4 regions of the Vibrio sp. DW001 genome follow, and region 2 is predicted to be linked to each of the others. Evidence: predicted binding sites of a transcription regulator. Region 2 holds the regulator's gene; each other region holds the start of a gene.
The links. Region 2 encodes CRP, which controls carbon source genes, mostly activating them, when cyclic AMP is high. Its sites were predicted from a motif close to TGTGANNNNNNTCACA; they were not measured.

Region 1 (4,221 bases), 470 kb from region 2:
CAAATGAGTGCCATTTATATTTATATGCAACTGCGTTGATGGTCTTGTGCAATTATGTACACATAAACAGTTATCGCCCGTAAGTTTATCGTTTGCTTGGCAAAAAAAAAAGCGTTTCGCTCACAGGTAAACTAGGTAATAGAACATCGTAGTACGATAATTCTTGGTCTGGATCACGTTTTCGTGGGGTAGGGTGTCTTGGTTGCATTCCAGCTCTGGATTCTAGCTCTCACAAATTAGGCGTTTTCTAGAAGAAAAGGTAAGAATAAAGGCTAAAGGGATATAGGGTTACTGAAAGAGTGTGTTGGTTTTTAGGAGATATGATTATGATCAAGAATTTTAAAAAGGCCATTAAGCGTTATGATGAATGGTGTAAATCGCTTGGTTTAACACCAGAACAAAAACGTTGCTGTGTACCAATAAAAAAAGAAGATATTTTTGAGCCAAAAGAGAAAAAAAATGAATGAGGATCATATAAAACTTTTCGATACACACTGCCATTTAGATAGAGATGAATTCTTAGAAGATGTAGAAGAAGAGATCGCTATAGCAAGGCGATTTGGGGTTGTTAAGTTTCTTGTTCCTGGTTGTGGCGCTTTTAATTGGAAAAGAGTAGAGATGCTCAGCAATACTAGTAGAGGAGTGTTTTTCTCTCTGGGGTTGCATCCCTATTTCATTGACCAGCATTTGGATGAACATATTGAATTATTGGATACATTATTATCAGGCAGAAGTAGTCGTTGTGTTGCTGTAGGAGAATGTGGGCTAGATTTTTATCAATCTCGCAAGTCCGAGGGGGTTCAAAAACAGTTATTTATAGAACAGATTAGATTAGCCAATAAATACCATCTTCCATTGATTCTCCATTCCAGAAAGGCACACCAAGATATAATCAAGTTACTGAAAAAAAATAAAGCTCGCTATGGTGGAGTGATTCATGCTTTTACCGGGAGTTATCAGCAGGCAATGGAATATATTAACCTCGGTTTTCATATTGGTGTTGGTGGGTCGATTACATACCCTAGAGCCAAAAAGACACGTGACGCCATTTCTCAATTACCTCTTCGTTCGTTGGTGTTAGAAACGGATTCACCTGACATGCCGATTTTGGGTCGCCAAGGTGAAATAAATCACCCCAAGAATTTAAAACTCATACTAAATGAACTGAACGTGCTCCGAAGTGAATCTGAGCAAACGATTGCAGAGCAGGTTTTTGAAAATAGCAAGTCGATGTATGCAATTTGTGAACGAGAATGTAGTTAAATGTTTCATTGTTGAACGTTTTCTGATGTAAATGCGATTGCGTTCACACTTCTGTATGAATCAATGGTGAGTGCAGTACAAAAGTGTGACTTTGCCATTACTTTATATCTTGGGGTCTGTTTATAATCGCCTCGCTTTTTAGCACCAATTTTATCACACGCCATTTAACTAAATAAGGAAGCCATAAACCATGAGCCTGTTTATGAGCCTAATCGGCATGGTAGTACTCATTGCAATCGCAGTACTTCTATCCGACAACCGCAAAGCAATAAATGTAAGAACTGTGGGTGGTGCATTCGCTATCCAATTTATTCTAGGTGCATTCGTACTATACGTGCCTTGGGGTAAAGATTTACTCGGTGGTTTCTCTAGCGGTGTCGCTAGCGTGATCGATTTCGGCAAAAGCGGTACTAGTTTCCTTTTCGGTAACCTAGTGAGCTTTTCAGTAGATGGTCTTGGTTTTATTTTCGCATTCCAAGTGCTACCTACACTAATCTTCTTCTCTTCACTAATATCTGTGCTTTACTACATCGGCGCAATGCAGTGGGTAATCAAAATTCTTGGTGGCGCATTAGAAAAAGCTTTGGGTACGTCTCAAGCTGAATCTATGTCCGCAGCAGCTAACATTTTCGTAGGTCAAACTGAAGCACCTTTAGTGGTTCGTCCGTTTGTTCCTAAAATGACTCAATCTGAGCTGTTTGCAGTAATGTGTGGTGGTTTAGCGTCAGTAGCAGGTGGTGTACTTGCTGGGTATGCTTCAATGGGTGTTCCTCTAGAATACCTAGTCGCAGCCTCTTTCATGGCCGCACCTGGTGGATTACTGTTTGCTAAGATAATCAAACCTGAAACTGAAGAATTTGCTAGTGATGTTGCAGATGCTCTTGACGGTGGCGATGATAAACCTGCTAACGTTATTGATGCAGCTGCTGGCGGCGCGTCTGCTGGTTTGCAACTTGCGCTTAACGTAGGTGCAATGCTTATCGCATTCATCGGCCTAATTGCGCTAGTCAACGGTATCCTTGGTGGCATCGGTGGTTGGTTCGGTATGGAATCATTAAGCCTAGAACTTCTTCTTGGTTGGATCTTCGCTCCTCTTGCATTCCTTATCGGTGTGCCTTGGGAAGAAGCGACACTGGCGGGTTCTTTCATCGGTCAGAAAACTATCGTTAACGAATTCGTTGCTTACTTGAACTTTGTACCGTACGTGGGTGAAAATGCTCAGGTAGTCGCGGCAACAGGTCTAGTAATGACTGAGAAAACGACGGCAATCATCTCGTTCGCACTATGTGGTTTTGCAAACTTATCATCTATCGCCATTCTATTAGGTGGTTTGGGTGGTATTGCACCAGGTCGTCGCCATGATATCGCACGTATGGGTATTAAAGCGGTTGTTGCTGGTACATTGTCTAACCTAATGGCTGCAACTATTGCTGGTTTCTGTATCTCTCTTGCTGCATTCTAAGTTTGTCGCAATATAGAGAACAGTACAGATAATGCTGAATCAAAACCGTAGCAAGAAATTGCTACGGTTTTTTGTTGTCTTAAGCCAAACAAAATTGAAAAACAGTTACGCCACAGCGTTTATTTGAACTTTTTTGAGATACAAAACGTTTGCGTTAAATGATACCCCTATCACATTCTGTTGTAATGGCTATAATATATACATCTGGAAAACGTATTAGCTTGTGATCTGGATAGATAGAAAAACGAGAACACAAGCAAGTGAATACGTCATATTTTTCCAGTAGGTAATACACGACGTATTACCTTAGATAAACACCGCAATCACAGATTGTTGTGCCATTAGACAAATTGGTACTGTGCGGTGACAGGGATAGCAATTAGTAGGTTGATTCGACGGAATCGTTACTAAGTCTTCAAGGAACCAAGTCCGTTCATTTCGTAACCTAAAAGCGATTCATACACTACCATCTATACTAGATTGGACTGAGTACGCTTTTCGGTAAACAAATTGAATATTTTGATCGGAGATAGAAATGAGCGAATTAAAAGCTGCAGCTCTACGTGCACTAAAACTTATGGATTTAACGACGCTAAATGATGACGACACTGATGAAAAAGTGATTGCGCTTTGTCATGATGCGAAAACAGCGGTAGGTAATACGGCTGCGATATGTATATACCCTCGTTTTATACCAATTGCTAAGAAAACACTTCGTGAACAAGGTACGCCTGACGTTCGCATTGCAACGGTTACAAACTTTCCTCATGGTAATGACGACATTGCTATCGCAGTAGCAGAGACAAAAGCGGCTATCGCTTATGGCGCTGATGAAGTTGATGTTGTATTCCCTTACCGTACGCTTATTGCTGGGGATGAGAAGACAGGTTTTGAGTTGGTAAAACAATGTAAAGAAGCGTGTGGTGATACTTTACTAAAAGTGATCATAGAAACGGGTGAACTTAGAACAGAAGCACTCATTAAGCGCGCGTCAGAGCTTTCTATTGACGCTGGTGCAAATTTCATTAAAACGTCGACGGGTAAAGTGCCTGTTAATGCGACACCAGAAGCAGCAGAAATAATGTTGAAAGTTATTCGCGATATGGGTGTAGCTGAAAAGGTTGGCTTCAAACCAGCGGGTGGAGTACGAACAGCTGAAGATGCTGCTGCCTTTCTTGCGATGGCAGACGATATTCTTGGTGCTGAATGGGCGGATAATATGCATTACCGCTTTGGTGCATCAAGCTTATTAACTAGCTTACTCAATACATTAGAAGTAACGAAAGAAGTTGCGGATCCAAGCGCTTACTAAATAGAAGAAAACGCCCCTAGGGATAGGTTCTCGTAAACTATCGTATCTTTAGGGGAATGATTCCTTTTTTTAATTTTAAAGCAGGACAATTCTAATGTACTTACCACAAGAAATTATCCGTAAAAAGCGCGATGGCGAAGTGTTGACGAATGAAGAAATAGATTTTTTCATTCAAGGTGTCGCA
Region 2 (4,221 bases):
CCAAATACAGTCACGACCCTATAGTAGAAGCGGCCACCGTCGTTTCTGCACCTCTTGATTTAGAGGCATGTTCATCAAGAATTGAACAAGGATTTTCCAAGGTTTACCGAAACTACCTATTATCCTCTCTAAAGAAAAATGCGTTACAGAAACAGAATCAACTTGTGTCGGAACTTGGCGTTTCAACGCAGGATCTAAAGGCCTTAAAAACGCTTTATGGCTTCGATGATATGATAACGGCACCGTTACATGGGTTTAAAAATGCTAACGATTATTATCAACAATGTTCTGGCATCCATGTTATTAATAAGGTCAACATCCCCTTGCAGGTCATTCATGCCGAAGACGACCCATTTATGACTCAAGCGGTAATACCCAACTTTCCATTGAACAAAAACATACACTACCGCCTATTTAAACAAGGTGGTCATGTGGGCTTTTTGTCCGGAACCTTGACTAAACCCATTTTTTGGCTGGAACAAGCAATACCCAAGTATTACCAACACATCGCATCATGAATAAAAGTAGGCTTTATGATCATTCCATGGCAAGAAATAGATAGTGAGACGCTTGAAAATCTAATCAAAGAGTTTGTATTGAGAGAGGGGACAGATTACGGCCAAAGCGAAACCACCTTAGACGATAAAGTCAATCAGGTACGAACCCAGCTTAAAACAGGAGAAGCGGTGATTGTTTTTTCTGAGCTTCACGAAACCGTCGACATAAAACTCAAGCGCGAGTTCTGATAACAAAAAGTAAAGCGTTTATTCTTTTTATAGAATCTCATACACTAATTTCATATCAGCATTATCATCAATGTAACGACAAGGAATCTCATGTCAGCAAAACATCCGATTATCGCAGTTACAGGTTCATCTGGCGCAGGAACAACGACGACATCTGAAGCATTCAGAAAAATGTTCAGTATGATGGACGTGAAAGCCGCGTGGGTGGAAGGTGACAGTTTTCACCGATTTACCCGTCCGGAAATGGACATTGAAATTCGAAAAGCCAAAGAACAAGGCAAACACATAAGTTACTTTGGTGCGGAAGCCAATAACTTCCCTGCCCTTGAACAGTTTTTTAGAAAATATGGTGATGAAGGTCAAGGCCAAGTAAGACGATACTTACATTCCTTTGATGAGGCTGTGCCTTATAATCAGATGCCCGGCACATTCACTCCTTGGCAAGACTTAGCAGAAGATAGCGATGTTCTATTTTATGAAGGCTTACATGGTGCAGTTGTCGATGGCGATATCAATGTTTCACAACATGTTGACTTATTAATCGGCATGGTCCCCATTGTGAACCTTGAGTGGATCCAAAAATTTGTACGAGATACGCGAGACAGAGGCCATTCACGAGAAGCCGTGACCGACTCCATTGTTCGTTCTATGGATGATTACCTTAACTACATTACCCCTCAGTTTTCACGGACTCACATAAACTTCCAACGGGTTCCAACTGTTGACACCTCAAACCCACTGAACGCGAAAGCGATACCGAGTTTGGACGAGAGCTTTGTTGTAATTCGATTACGTGGAATGAAGAACGTAGACTTCCCATATCTTTTAGCCATGATTGATGGCTCTTTTGTTTCTCGCCATAATACTCTGGTGGTGCCAGGAGGAAAAATGAGTTTTGCTATGGAATTAATAATCAGACCGGTTCTACAACAATTAATAGAAACCGGGAAAATCGGCTAAAAATTGAGCCTGAATGCAGTTTAGTTCTGATACCGTGACGATGTGCACAGTTTTGCTTAGAGAAACGGGAAATCAGGGCGATCAAAATCAAGAAATTGACTGCAAAAAAGGATACTATTCTTAACCTATATACATGTGTAGCTTGCAGCTATGAATTTAAAATCTTATGCTAACGTCACCAATAATATGGGGATACAGCAAAGGAAAGCTGCTGGCACAGGCCCTACAGATAATAGTGAGATAATTATGGTTCTTGGTAAACCTCAAACCGATCCAACGTTAGAGTGGTTTCTTTCGCATTGTCATATTCATAAATATCCTTCCAAAAGTACGCTTATTCACGCTGGAGAAAAAGCGGAAACTCTGTATTACATTGTGAAAGGCTCTGTAGCTGTGCTTATCAAGGATGAAGAAGGTAAAGAGATGATTCTTTCTTACCTTAACCAAGGAGACTTCATCGGTGAGCTAGGTCTATTCGAAGAAGATCAAGAGCGTACCGCATGGGTTCGTGCTAAATCACCATGTGAAGTAGCTGAGATTTCGTTTAAGAAATTCCGTCAGCTTATTCAAGTTAATCCTGACATTTTGATGCGTCTTTCAGCTCAAATGGCAAGCCGTCTACAAACGACTAGCCAAAAAGTTGGTGACTTAGCATTCTTAGATGTGACGGGTCGTATTGCTCAAACACTTCTAAACTTGGCAAAACAACCAGATGCGATGACTCACCCAGACGGCATGCAAATTAAGATCACTCGTCAAGAGATTGGTCAGATTGTAGGTTGTTCACGTGAAACCGTTGGTCGTATTCTTAAGATGCTTGAAGAACAGAATTTAATTTCTGCTCACGGTAAAACTATCGTAGTTTACGGTACACGTTAATACCGTCACAAACAGCACTGATTAAAAAGCAGCGTTTACGCTGCTTTTTTTATGCCATAAGAAAAGACGCGCATTGGTTTATAATCGCAGCTCCATCCTATAATTAATGAGTGTTTGCCCTCTAAGATCCACTTGTCGCTCTTCTATTACCTTAAACCCATAGTGTTCAAAGAAAGGCTTCGCAGTAATACTGACATGTGAATAGAGTCGAGGAATTTTGCTTTTATTACCTTGCTGGAGGATTTGTTGCATTAAAGCACCAGCAATCCCCATACTTTGATGATTGTGATCGACATAAAAATGGCCAATCAACCCATCAGATTGAAGATCGGCATAACCCACTATCTTGTTATCAACTTCGGCGACAAAAGGCACAAGCTTATCCAGAAGTACCTGCCATCTATCAAGCGTAATTTCATCTGATGCCCAAGCTTCTATTTGCCTTTCAGAGTAGTCCTTTCTATTTACACTACGCACAGTATCAAAAAACAACGCTCTCAACGTACAGGCGTCTTCTGGGGCATATGGTCGTATCCGGATAGTACTTTGCACTTCGTCACTTCTCTTCTAACTTATAATTAATATTTGGTAAGCCTAACCAGTAATTGAACCATTTTCTACACGCACAAAAAACCGAAGCGATAAAACTTCGGTTTTTTACTACAACAAGGTTTAGGGTTCTCTAAACTGTGTGACTAGAGAGCAAGGCGAATACGCGGAATGTACGTCTGTACATGAGCCCAATCAACACCGCTATCAAACTATCAAACTATCAACGATAAGAGCAGACCATTACTACTCGCACAAAAAAACCGAAGCGATAAACTTCGGTTTTTTACTACAACAAGGTTTAGGGTTCTCTAAACTGTGTGACTTGAGAGCAAGGCGAATGCGCGGAATGTACGTCTGTACATGAGCACAATCAACGCCGCTATCAAACTATCAACGATAAGAGCAAACCATTACTACTCGCACAAAAAAACCGAAGCGATAAATTTCGGTTTTTTACTACAACAAGGTTTAGGGTTCTCTAAACTGTGTGACTTGAGAACAAGGCGAATGCGCGGAATGTACGTCTGTACATGAGTACAATCAACGCCGCTATCAAACTATCAACGATAAGAGCAAACCATTACTACTCGCACAAAAAAACCGAAGCGATAAACTTCGGTTTTTTACTACAACAAGGTTTAGGGTTCTCTAAACTGTGTGACTTGAGAGCAAGGCGAATGCGCGGAATGTACGTCTGTACATGAGTACAATCAACGCCGCTATCAAACTATCAACGATAAGAGCAAACCATTACTACTCGCACAAAAAAACCGAAGCGATAAACTTCGGTTTTTTACTACAACAAGGTTTAGGGTTCTCTAAACTGTGTGACTTGAGAGCAAGGCGAATGCGCGGAATGTACGTCTGTACATGAGCACAATCAACGCCGCTATCAAGTCATTCAGTGACGAGAAGCTAAATCCTTCTTACATCATGCCTGGCATACCACCCATACCACCCATGCCGCCCATATCAGGCATTCCACCTGAATCTTTAGCTGGCATATCGGTAATCATCGCTTCTGTTGTGATCATAAGACCAGCAACCGATGCGGCAAACTGTAGCGCACTACGAGTAACTTTAG
Region 3 (4,221 bases), on a different replicon from region 2:
CAATACGTGGTTAACTTCACCAACAATGGAAGTGGCAACAATCCGGCTACGATAGATAGTGGTATCTAACTGGCTCAATGCTAATTCAGCCAGTTCAAGAGCAAGTACAGGATCATTTTTATTAATCGCAACTTGTGCGAGTAAGGCGTTTACTTGACCTTGGTCATTAGTGCTGAGAATTATCTTTCTACTTTTCATCTCGGAAAGAGAAACGGTTAACATATCTTCTACTTTATTGTATCGGTGCTGGCTTTGAGATAACCATGCTCGCAATAGGGATAGCTTCATATTGCTATACAAAAAGTCTTTATCTAATTGATTTATTGCATTTTCTAATATAATCAGCTCGCCATGATTAAACATCTTCCAGCCAGAGTTGGTTATGATCTTAGCAATAAGAGCGTCATCTTTTGCCTTTTGAGCATGACGAAGAGCTTGATATGGAATATCTAACTTAAGCCAGGCTATCGCGGCTTTTTGGTGCAACTTAACTTCTTCATTTGCAATGCGTGCTTTTCTTTGATGCGCAAGAAACTCGCCAAAGAGGTGGTGGAATCGGTACCAATCTTGTTCACCTTCTAAGTGATAGATAAAGAGTCCAAAACGATTGAGTGATTCAATCATACCGAGGGAGTCTTCTCGATCGGTGAGGTCTGTCACCAAGGCGTCATTAAATGTCTCTAGCACCGAACATTGCATCAGAAAATGCTTCGTATCTTCATCGAGCAAATCAAAGACTTCTTCTATCAAGTAGTCCCATAAATGCGCATGATTAAATTGAGAAACAGATTCTGCTGACTGCGCAAGTGTTCGCTTATGATGCTGTGCTTGTAGGGCGATCAATTGCAGAGCCGAAGGCCAACCTTCGACGTAGGTTTGTAAGTTTGAGGCTGTGGCATCATCGATACCTTCAGAGACGCGCTGATTAAAAAATCGGGTTGTTTCTTCAGTGTCGAAAGCGAGTAAACCATTGTCGATTTCGATCATGAGATCTCTAACCCTTAAGTTAGCCGTTCCCAAAGGTGGTGTACTTCTGCTAGTGACAACAAGTGTCATGTTGTCAGGCATGTTTTTTAAGAAAAAACGCATGGCTTCGTGGATCTCATCTGAATCGATAAGATGATAGTCATCTAACACCACATAAAACTCGTTGAAATAATCGGAGAGTTTAACAAAAACTTCTCCAAAGAGAGAGTGAAGTGAAGAAAACTGTCGCCTCTCTGCTAATGTTTGCGAACTGGGACATCTTCCATCTGTTGCTTTGTTGATAGCTTGAATGAAATAGTTCACAAAACGAGATGGATCGTTGTCACTCTCGTCTATGCTATACCAACCTACGGCACTTTTATTTGCCAGCCACTGGGCAGCCATGGTGGTTTTGCCGTATCCCGCAGGCGAACGAAAAAGTACAAGCTTATAGAAAGGCGCTTGTTGCAGTAAATCTAGCACTCTTGGTCTGACTATCGCGTTATGCAAACGACCGGGTCTAGTTAATTTTGAAGGTATCAACATATTTATATTCAATGAGTTATTTTGAACTGGGTGAGTCACCCCGCTCTTAGTATTTAGACAGTAGAAAGGGCTACTTATACGCTTATTTTTCTCGGTTAAGTTAATCCTACGTTAAGGGTCCCCCTGTCGTACATGACTATTCTCAAATATGTATGACCCAGCGCATGTAAATGATCATCTACGCCCCACAATTGCGTGTCCTGTCACATTACGGCTAGGATATGATGTAATTAATTATTTCATCTGTACATATTAGTATGGCTGAAACAATTCTAAGCTTTAATTATTTTGTGACCAAATCGACATATTTCAGTTACTTTTTTCGATAGGTCATTTTTAGCCGATTTATGGCTAATTGAGGTAAAGAGATGTACACGTGACCTGAATCACTTAAGTTTATTAAATTAACCGTAGTAGTGTGATTTAGATCTTGAATTGTGTAGGAGTAGATATCTACGCCCTAACTACTCCTCCTCCGATACCACGTTTATGGGAGGATGTTCTGCTACTTAAGTCAATGCAGGATATGCCACAGATAAATTGATAATTAATGAGATTTCGCTATGAAACCAACTCAACAAAAGAAATTTGATAAAGCCTCTTTCCAAGCTAGTGTTAAGAAACATCTAAGTGCAACTTATGCGACCACAATAGAGCATGCTGACTCTAGAGCTTGGTACCTAGCAATGGGACGCGCATTGGCTGAATTGACCACACTTGACCTATTAGAAACGGAAAATGACAAGGCTATTCAAAACGCGAAGAGCGTTAACTATCTTTCTCTAGAATTTTTAATCGGTCGCCTAACAGGTAATAACCTGATTAGTATGGGTTTGTACGGACAAATTACGGACGCGATGACTGAACTTGGTCAGAACCTTTCTGACCTGCTTGAAGAAGAACGAGACCCATCACTAGGTAATGGTGGTTTGGGTCGTCTTGCTGCATGTTTCATGGATTCGTGCGCAGCTCAAGAATTTCCAACAATTGGTTATGGCCTTCATTATGAATATGGCCTATTCAAACAATCTTTTGAACAAGGTCATCAAAAAGAAGCGCCTGATGCGTGGCGCGGTGTTGAAGGCTACCCATGGGAAGTTGCTCGTCCTGAATATGCGCAGCAAATTGGTTTTTATGGCCATGTTGATTCTGAGTTTGTTAACGGTATAGAAAAACGTTGTTGGGTGCCAGGTATGCAAGTTCAAGGTATGCCTTGGGATCTTCCAATCGTTGGTTACGAAAGTAATACAGTTTATCCATTGCGCCTTTGGGAATGTCGTGCAATCGCACCATTCTCCTTGGAAAGTTTTAATAATGGTGATTACTTTGAAGCACAGCATGCGCTGATCGACTCGGGTAACATTACTAAAGTTCTTTATCCAAACGATAACCACGAAAAGGGTAAAACACTTCGTCTAATGCAGCAGTATTTCCACAGTGCTGCATCAATGGCAGACATTCTACGTCGTCATGATGCGGCGGGTCATAAAATAACCGACTTACCTAAATATGAAACCATTCAGCTTAACGATACGCACCCAACAATCGCTATTCCTGAATTGATGCGTATTCTGATGGATGAGCGTGATCTTTCTTGGGATGCCGCATGGGCTATTTGTTCAAAAACGTTTGCTTATACTAACCATACGTTATTGCCAGAGGCACTAGAAACGTGGAGTGAATCACTTATTCAGCGTCTTCTTCCTCGTCATATGGAAATCATCTATCAGATTAACCACCTATTCCTAGCCGATGTACGTGCTAAGTGGCCTGGTGATGTTGAAAAACAACGTAAGCTTTCTATTATTCAAGAAGGTTTCCACCGTATGGTGCGTATGGCAAACCTATGTGTTGTTGGTTCATATGCGGTCAACGGTGTTGCGGCTCTTCACTCTGCACTGGTTAAGCGCGATCTATTTCCTGAGTTCAATGAGCTGTATCCAAACAAGCTACAAAACGTAACTAACGGTGTGACTCCTCGTCGTTGGTTGAAGTTCTGTAACCCAGGACTTTCGGACTTAATCTCTGAGAAAATTGGTACTGAGTGGCCAGCCGATCTTGATCAACTGACACAAGTAGCAAAATTTGCAGAAGATAAAGCGTTCCAAAAACGATATATGGCTGTTAAGAAAGAAAACAAGCAGCGTCTAGCCAACTGGGTACAAGAAAACATGGGTATTGAACTTGATACCAATGCCATCTTTGATGTCCAGATTAAGCGTCTTCATGAATACAAACGTCAGCATCTAAACTTGCTGCACATCCTATCTTTGTATCATCGTTTATTGAACGACCCGACATTTGATATGGCACCACGTGTTGTATTTTTTGCAGCAAAAGCGGCGCCGGGTTACCACCTTGCTAAAGAGATTATTTACGCGACAAACAAAGTGGCAGAGAAGATCAACAATGACAAACGTGTTAATCACAAACTCAAGGTTGTATTTATCCCAGACTACCGTGTAAGCATGGCGGAAATCATTATTCCTGCTGCTGACGTCTCCGAGCAAATCTCTACCGCAGGTAAAGAAGCGTCTGGTACAGGCAACATGAAGATGGCTCTAAACGGCGCGTTAACTATCGGTACGATGGATGGTGCAAACGTGGAGATTCGTGAAGAAGTAGGTGATGAAAATATCTACATCTTTGGTTTGGATGTTGATGGTGTGGAAGCTCTACGAGCTAGTGGCTATAACCCATTTGACTACT
Region 4 (4,221 bases), on a different replicon from region 2:
CCACACCAAAGCAGTAGACTTTGTTACCATCCGCATCAAGTCGGTGGAATCCGAGGATGGCCCAGTCAGCATGGTCGCATCCGCTGCTCCAGCGCATGTCTCCGTTAAAGATGACGCCACCTTCTGTGTTTTCTGTTTTACCAAACGGTGCGATACTACTGCTTGCTGTTGCATCCGGATTCTCTCCCCAAAATTCTTGCTGTGCTTTCTCAGAAAACATCGCCATTTGATGGCTATGCGTGGCAAGTAGGCTTCCGCCCCATGCTGTACCACCACATGCACCAGCAATCGCTGCGACACAATCGGTAAACTCAGGTAACGATATTTCAAGGCCACCATATTTTTTAGGTTGAAATGCTCGGAAAAACTTAATTTCTTTTAAGAGACGGATATTCTCTTCAGGTGGTGTTCGATCCATTTCAGCTTGAGCAGCATTGGCTGCAATCGTAGGTAGGATTTCTTTGATTTGCTCTAATAATGAGTTTTCACGTTTCATGGTTACTTCCTTTTAATCTTGCAACTTACCCAACAAATTCACCTAGTGGGTCGAAATAAATAATTTTGGCTTCTGAACATTTGTTATTATCATGTTAAATAAATAGTTATAAAATGGACTAAGCACGACAACAATTGCACTTTTCGCAGAAAGTAATTAACATATTAACTGTTTTGTACGAAAATGTGATCTGACACGGCAACACGAGTGATTACTAAACGTGAATTGGAGTTACAAGGTGGCTGGAGAAATCCCTAACATTATTATTGGGCAAGTTTACGATCAAAAGTACGCAGATGCGGAATTACATTTTGAATACTTGGACAATTTGGCGAGTTTCTTTGGTCGGAATATGCCTGTCCATTATCACGACCGATTTTATCAACTGCATATCGTAATGGAAGGAAAAACGCACGTTCATTTGGATGATAAACACTATTCTTTCAAAGGTATTACGTTGTTTTTCACCCCTCCAGCAGTCCCCCACTCTTTTGTGACCGAAGCGACCTCTACAGGGTATGTCCTCACTATTCAGCAGCAACTGGTTTGGCGACTTTTAGACATGGAGAGTGGGATAAACAATATTATGGTGGATCAAATGAAGCCATTTTGTACTAGGCTTGAAACAGACAATCCTATATTAGATTTTCTAACTCACCTGAAAAGAGAAATGGATTCTGGTGCGATGATGAAAGAGCGTGCAACTCAATCTATTTTGCAACTTGTACTTATCGAGGTAATGCGACTTTCTAATAGTTATAAGAGCGAGACCAGAAACCGCAGTGTGGATGTCACCATTTTTCATAATTTTAACCACCTTGTAGAGAATCAATACCACCAACATTGGGCATTAAGCCAGTACGCAGACAGTATAGGGATCTCTGTTTCTAGGCTTAATGATATCTGCCGTAGAGTCAGTGGGCTTTCCTCTAAAAAGATCATTATTGATAGGTTGATGCAAGAAGCAAGACGCCATTTACAGTTCACACCAAAAAGTGTGTCTGAAATAGGTTACGATCTTGGGTTTAGAGATCCAGCCTATTTTGCACGTTTTTTTAGAAAATACGCACAGATGACTGCAACGGAGTACCGCAATCATCTTCAAGATTCTGAATTAAAAACAACGTCTACTTAGAATTACGATCTATAAAAGACTAGAAAGGTAAAACATGACAAAATTTAAAGACTCTTTGCCACTGCAGTTGATAAAAGCGAGGGACGTAACCCTTGATTACTTTCGTCCTGTACTGTCAGCAAACGACTTAACAGTCCAACAATGGCGTGTGATGAGAATCATCTTTGCTTACGGCGAAATAGATTTTACGACTCTCGCGAGTGACTCTTGTATATTAAGCCCCAGTCTAACAGGCGTGATCAATCGATTAGAAAAACAAGACTATGTTTGCAAAATAAAATCGGAAGTTGATCAACGACGTGTCAATATTCGTCTCACCGACAAAGCAGAAAAGTTAGTGAAAAGAGTTCGTATCGATGTCGACAAGCAATATGTGTTATTAAAAGAAAAACTTGGTGACGAGAAATACAATCAGCTTACTGAATTACTTGAAGAATTAATTGATATCAGAGACAACTAATCGGTGACGACAGCAATAAATGGGCAGTGTGCTACCTTCCATTTTAAGGCCGTAACGCTGCTTTAGTTGGCCTAAAAACAAAAGCAAATCGATTGCTCTCTCTCATTCAACAGATTTAGTTATCAAATGGTCCAGCATATTAAATTCTCACAAATAATGTGATCTGGATCTCATGTGGATGGTTTTATTGCCGCTAATATTCAATTAAGCGAACAAATAATTTCAACATAATTAGTAATTGATAAATAAGTTACTAATTTTATCCCCATTTTAATCGGAGAAATCGACATGGCAACCCCACATATTAACGCTCAACTAGGTGACTTTGCAGAGACAGTTTTGATGCCTGGTGACCCACTACGTGCTAAGTATATTGCAGAAACATTTTTAGATGATGTGAAGCAAGTGTGTGATGTCCGTAATATGTTCGGTTATACCGGTACATACAAAGGTAAGAAAGTGTCTGTAATGGGCCACGGTATGGGTATCCCGTCGTGTTGCATTTACGTACACGAATTGATTGCAGAATTCGGTGTGAAAAACGTTATCCGTGTTGGTAGCTGTGGCGCGGTTCGTGACGACGTTAAATTAATGGACGTTGTTATTGGTATGGGTGCATCAACTGACTCCAAGGTAAACCGTATCCGATTTAACAACCATGACTTTGCGGCTATCGCCGATTTTGGTCTGCTTGAAGAAGCGGTAAAACAAGCTCGTATTCAAGACGTTCCAGTAAAAGTAGGTAACGTCTTCTCTGCCGATCTTTTCTACACACCTGAGGCCGATATTTTCGGAAAAATGGAAAAACTGGGTATCCTCGGTGTGGATATGGAAGCCGCAGGTATCTACGGTGTGGCAGCCGATCTAAATGCTAAAGCGTTAACGATTCTTACCGTATCAGACCACATTATTCGTGGCGAAAAGCTAAGCTCTGAAGATCGTCAAAAATCATTTAACGATATGATGATAGTTGCATTAGAAACTGCAATCAACATCTAATTTAATCGCTGTCAGTGTTTTCTGACAGCTCCAGTATTTCCTGAGGGGGCGATCGTGTCAAACGGCAAACTACCCAAGGATGCAGATGGTTTACAACTCAACTTTTGTAAAACATTGGCGTGTGATAACTTTGGTTTGAGTGATGCAGAACGATACGTTCTACAACACGTAAATCCTAAGCGTCCAACGATGGTTTGTCGGGAATGTGGTGCTTTCCCCCCCTTACTTAATAATCAAGAAGTCCTAAATGAACTGACGCGTCTACGCCAAGTTCATAGTGATGGACTTCCTGCTTGTCGCAACAAAGAGTGTTATAACTTTGGTCTTTCCGTTCATACCCATAAAAGCCTCTATCATGCTTTTGGATATAGCGGTGACAGGCAACGTTATCGCTGCAAAGAGTGCCAATCGACTTTTGTAGACAAGTGGTCCGGCGCGAACAACAAGCTTCAGCTTCAAGAAAATCTGCTCGGCCTTCTGTTTATGAGCTTTTCAGTCCGAGAAGTGTGCCGTAAATTACAGATTAACCCTAAAACCTTTTATGACCATGTAGACCATATTGCAAGTCGATGTCGCCGAAAGTTAGCGATGTTTGATGCTCGCTGGGTAAACCACGAAGAACATTATCACCTCGCTTCGCACTTTATGCCGTTACAACCAAAAAGCAATAATGGCGTGCTATGGTTTGCAACAGGCGAGGCCCAATCTGGGTATATTCTTTCCCAGCATATCAACTATTCAACAAATGAAGAGCCTACCGGCTCAGTAGATCATGACCCATATAGCTCTGCAGCTCGTTATGTGTCTCGAAGCTATCTATCCGAAGCGAATATAGACATTAAGGTTAAGTCCCACGATCTGCGCGAACGTATTGATGAAAAATATCAGGTGATTCTTGCTAGAGGAAATGTGGAAGATCCTATGGGTAACATGACACGTTTTGATTATCCGTCAAAAGGAGCGCTTATTCGCGCACCCTATACCTCATATGCGCACTTTTTGCATATCCTCGAGATGTGTAATGACGACAAACGTATCTCCATATACCTCCCTCAAGACCCTGTGTTACGCTCAGCAGCTGTGACTCTATGTTTGAAAAGAATTCAGCGTCAAAATGTTGACCTTATGTAC

Region 1: a site for CRP is predicted at 1,296-1,311, ahead of L3V77_RS13885 (NupC/NupG family nucleoside CNT transporter). Genes of this name have one in related genera too.
Region 3: a site for CRP is predicted at 1,888-1,903, ahead of L3V77_RS21210 (glycogen/starch/alpha-glucan phosphorylase). Genes of this name have one in related genera too.
Region 4: a site for CRP is predicted at 2,249-2,264, ahead of deoD (purine-nucleoside phosphorylase). Genes of this name have one in related genera too.

The regions. Positions count from the first base shown of each region.
Region 1 is NZ_CP091975.1:3,039,031-3,043,251, reverse strand. Features, by position in the region: gene L3V77_RS13895 (DUF5363 family protein) at 330-467, shown strand; gene L3V77_RS13890 (TatD family hydrolase) at 475-1,263, shown strand; gene L3V77_RS13885 (NupC/NupG family nucleoside CNT transporter) at 1,454-2,725, shown strand; gene deoC (deoxyribose-phosphate aldolase) at 3,261-4,037, shown strand; gene deoA (thymidine phosphorylase) at 4,132-4,221, shown strand, end outside.
Region 2 is NZ_CP091975.1:3,506,054-3,510,274, forward strand. Features, by position in the region: gene L3V77_RS16010 (hydrolase) at 1-518, shown strand, start outside; gene L3V77_RS16015 (YheU family protein) at 534-746, shown strand; gene L3V77_RS16020 (phosphoribulokinase) at 837-1,706, shown strand; gene crp (cAMP-activated global transcriptional regulator CRP) at 1,953-2,585, shown strand; gene L3V77_RS16030 (GNAT family N-acetyltransferase) at 2,664-3,137, opposite strand; gene L3V77_RS16035 (hypothetical protein) at 3,277-3,501, shown strand; gene L3V77_RS16040 (hypothetical protein) at 3,668-3,841, shown strand; gene L3V77_RS16045 (hypothetical protein) at 3,838-4,011, shown strand; gene groL (chaperonin GroEL) at 4,064-4,221, opposite strand, start outside.
Region 3 is NZ_CP091976.1:848,541-852,761, forward strand. Features, by position in the region: gene malT (HTH-type transcriptional regulator MalT) at 1-1,512, opposite strand, end outside; gene L3V77_RS21210 (glycogen/starch/alpha-glucan phosphorylase) at 2,076-4,221, shown strand, end outside.
Region 4 is NZ_CP091976.1:740,540-744,760, forward strand. Features, by position in the region: gene L3V77_RS20710 (p-hydroxyphenylacetate 3-hydroxylase oxygenase component) at 1-496, opposite strand, end outside; gene hpaA (4-hydroxyphenylacetate catabolism regulatory protein HpaA) at 735-1,631, shown strand; gene hpaR (homoprotocatechuate degradation operon regulator HpaR) at 1,666-2,091, shown strand; gene deoD (purine-nucleoside phosphorylase) at 2,380-3,090, shown strand; gene L3V77_RS20730 (lactate dehydrogenase) at 3,145-4,221, shown strand, end outside.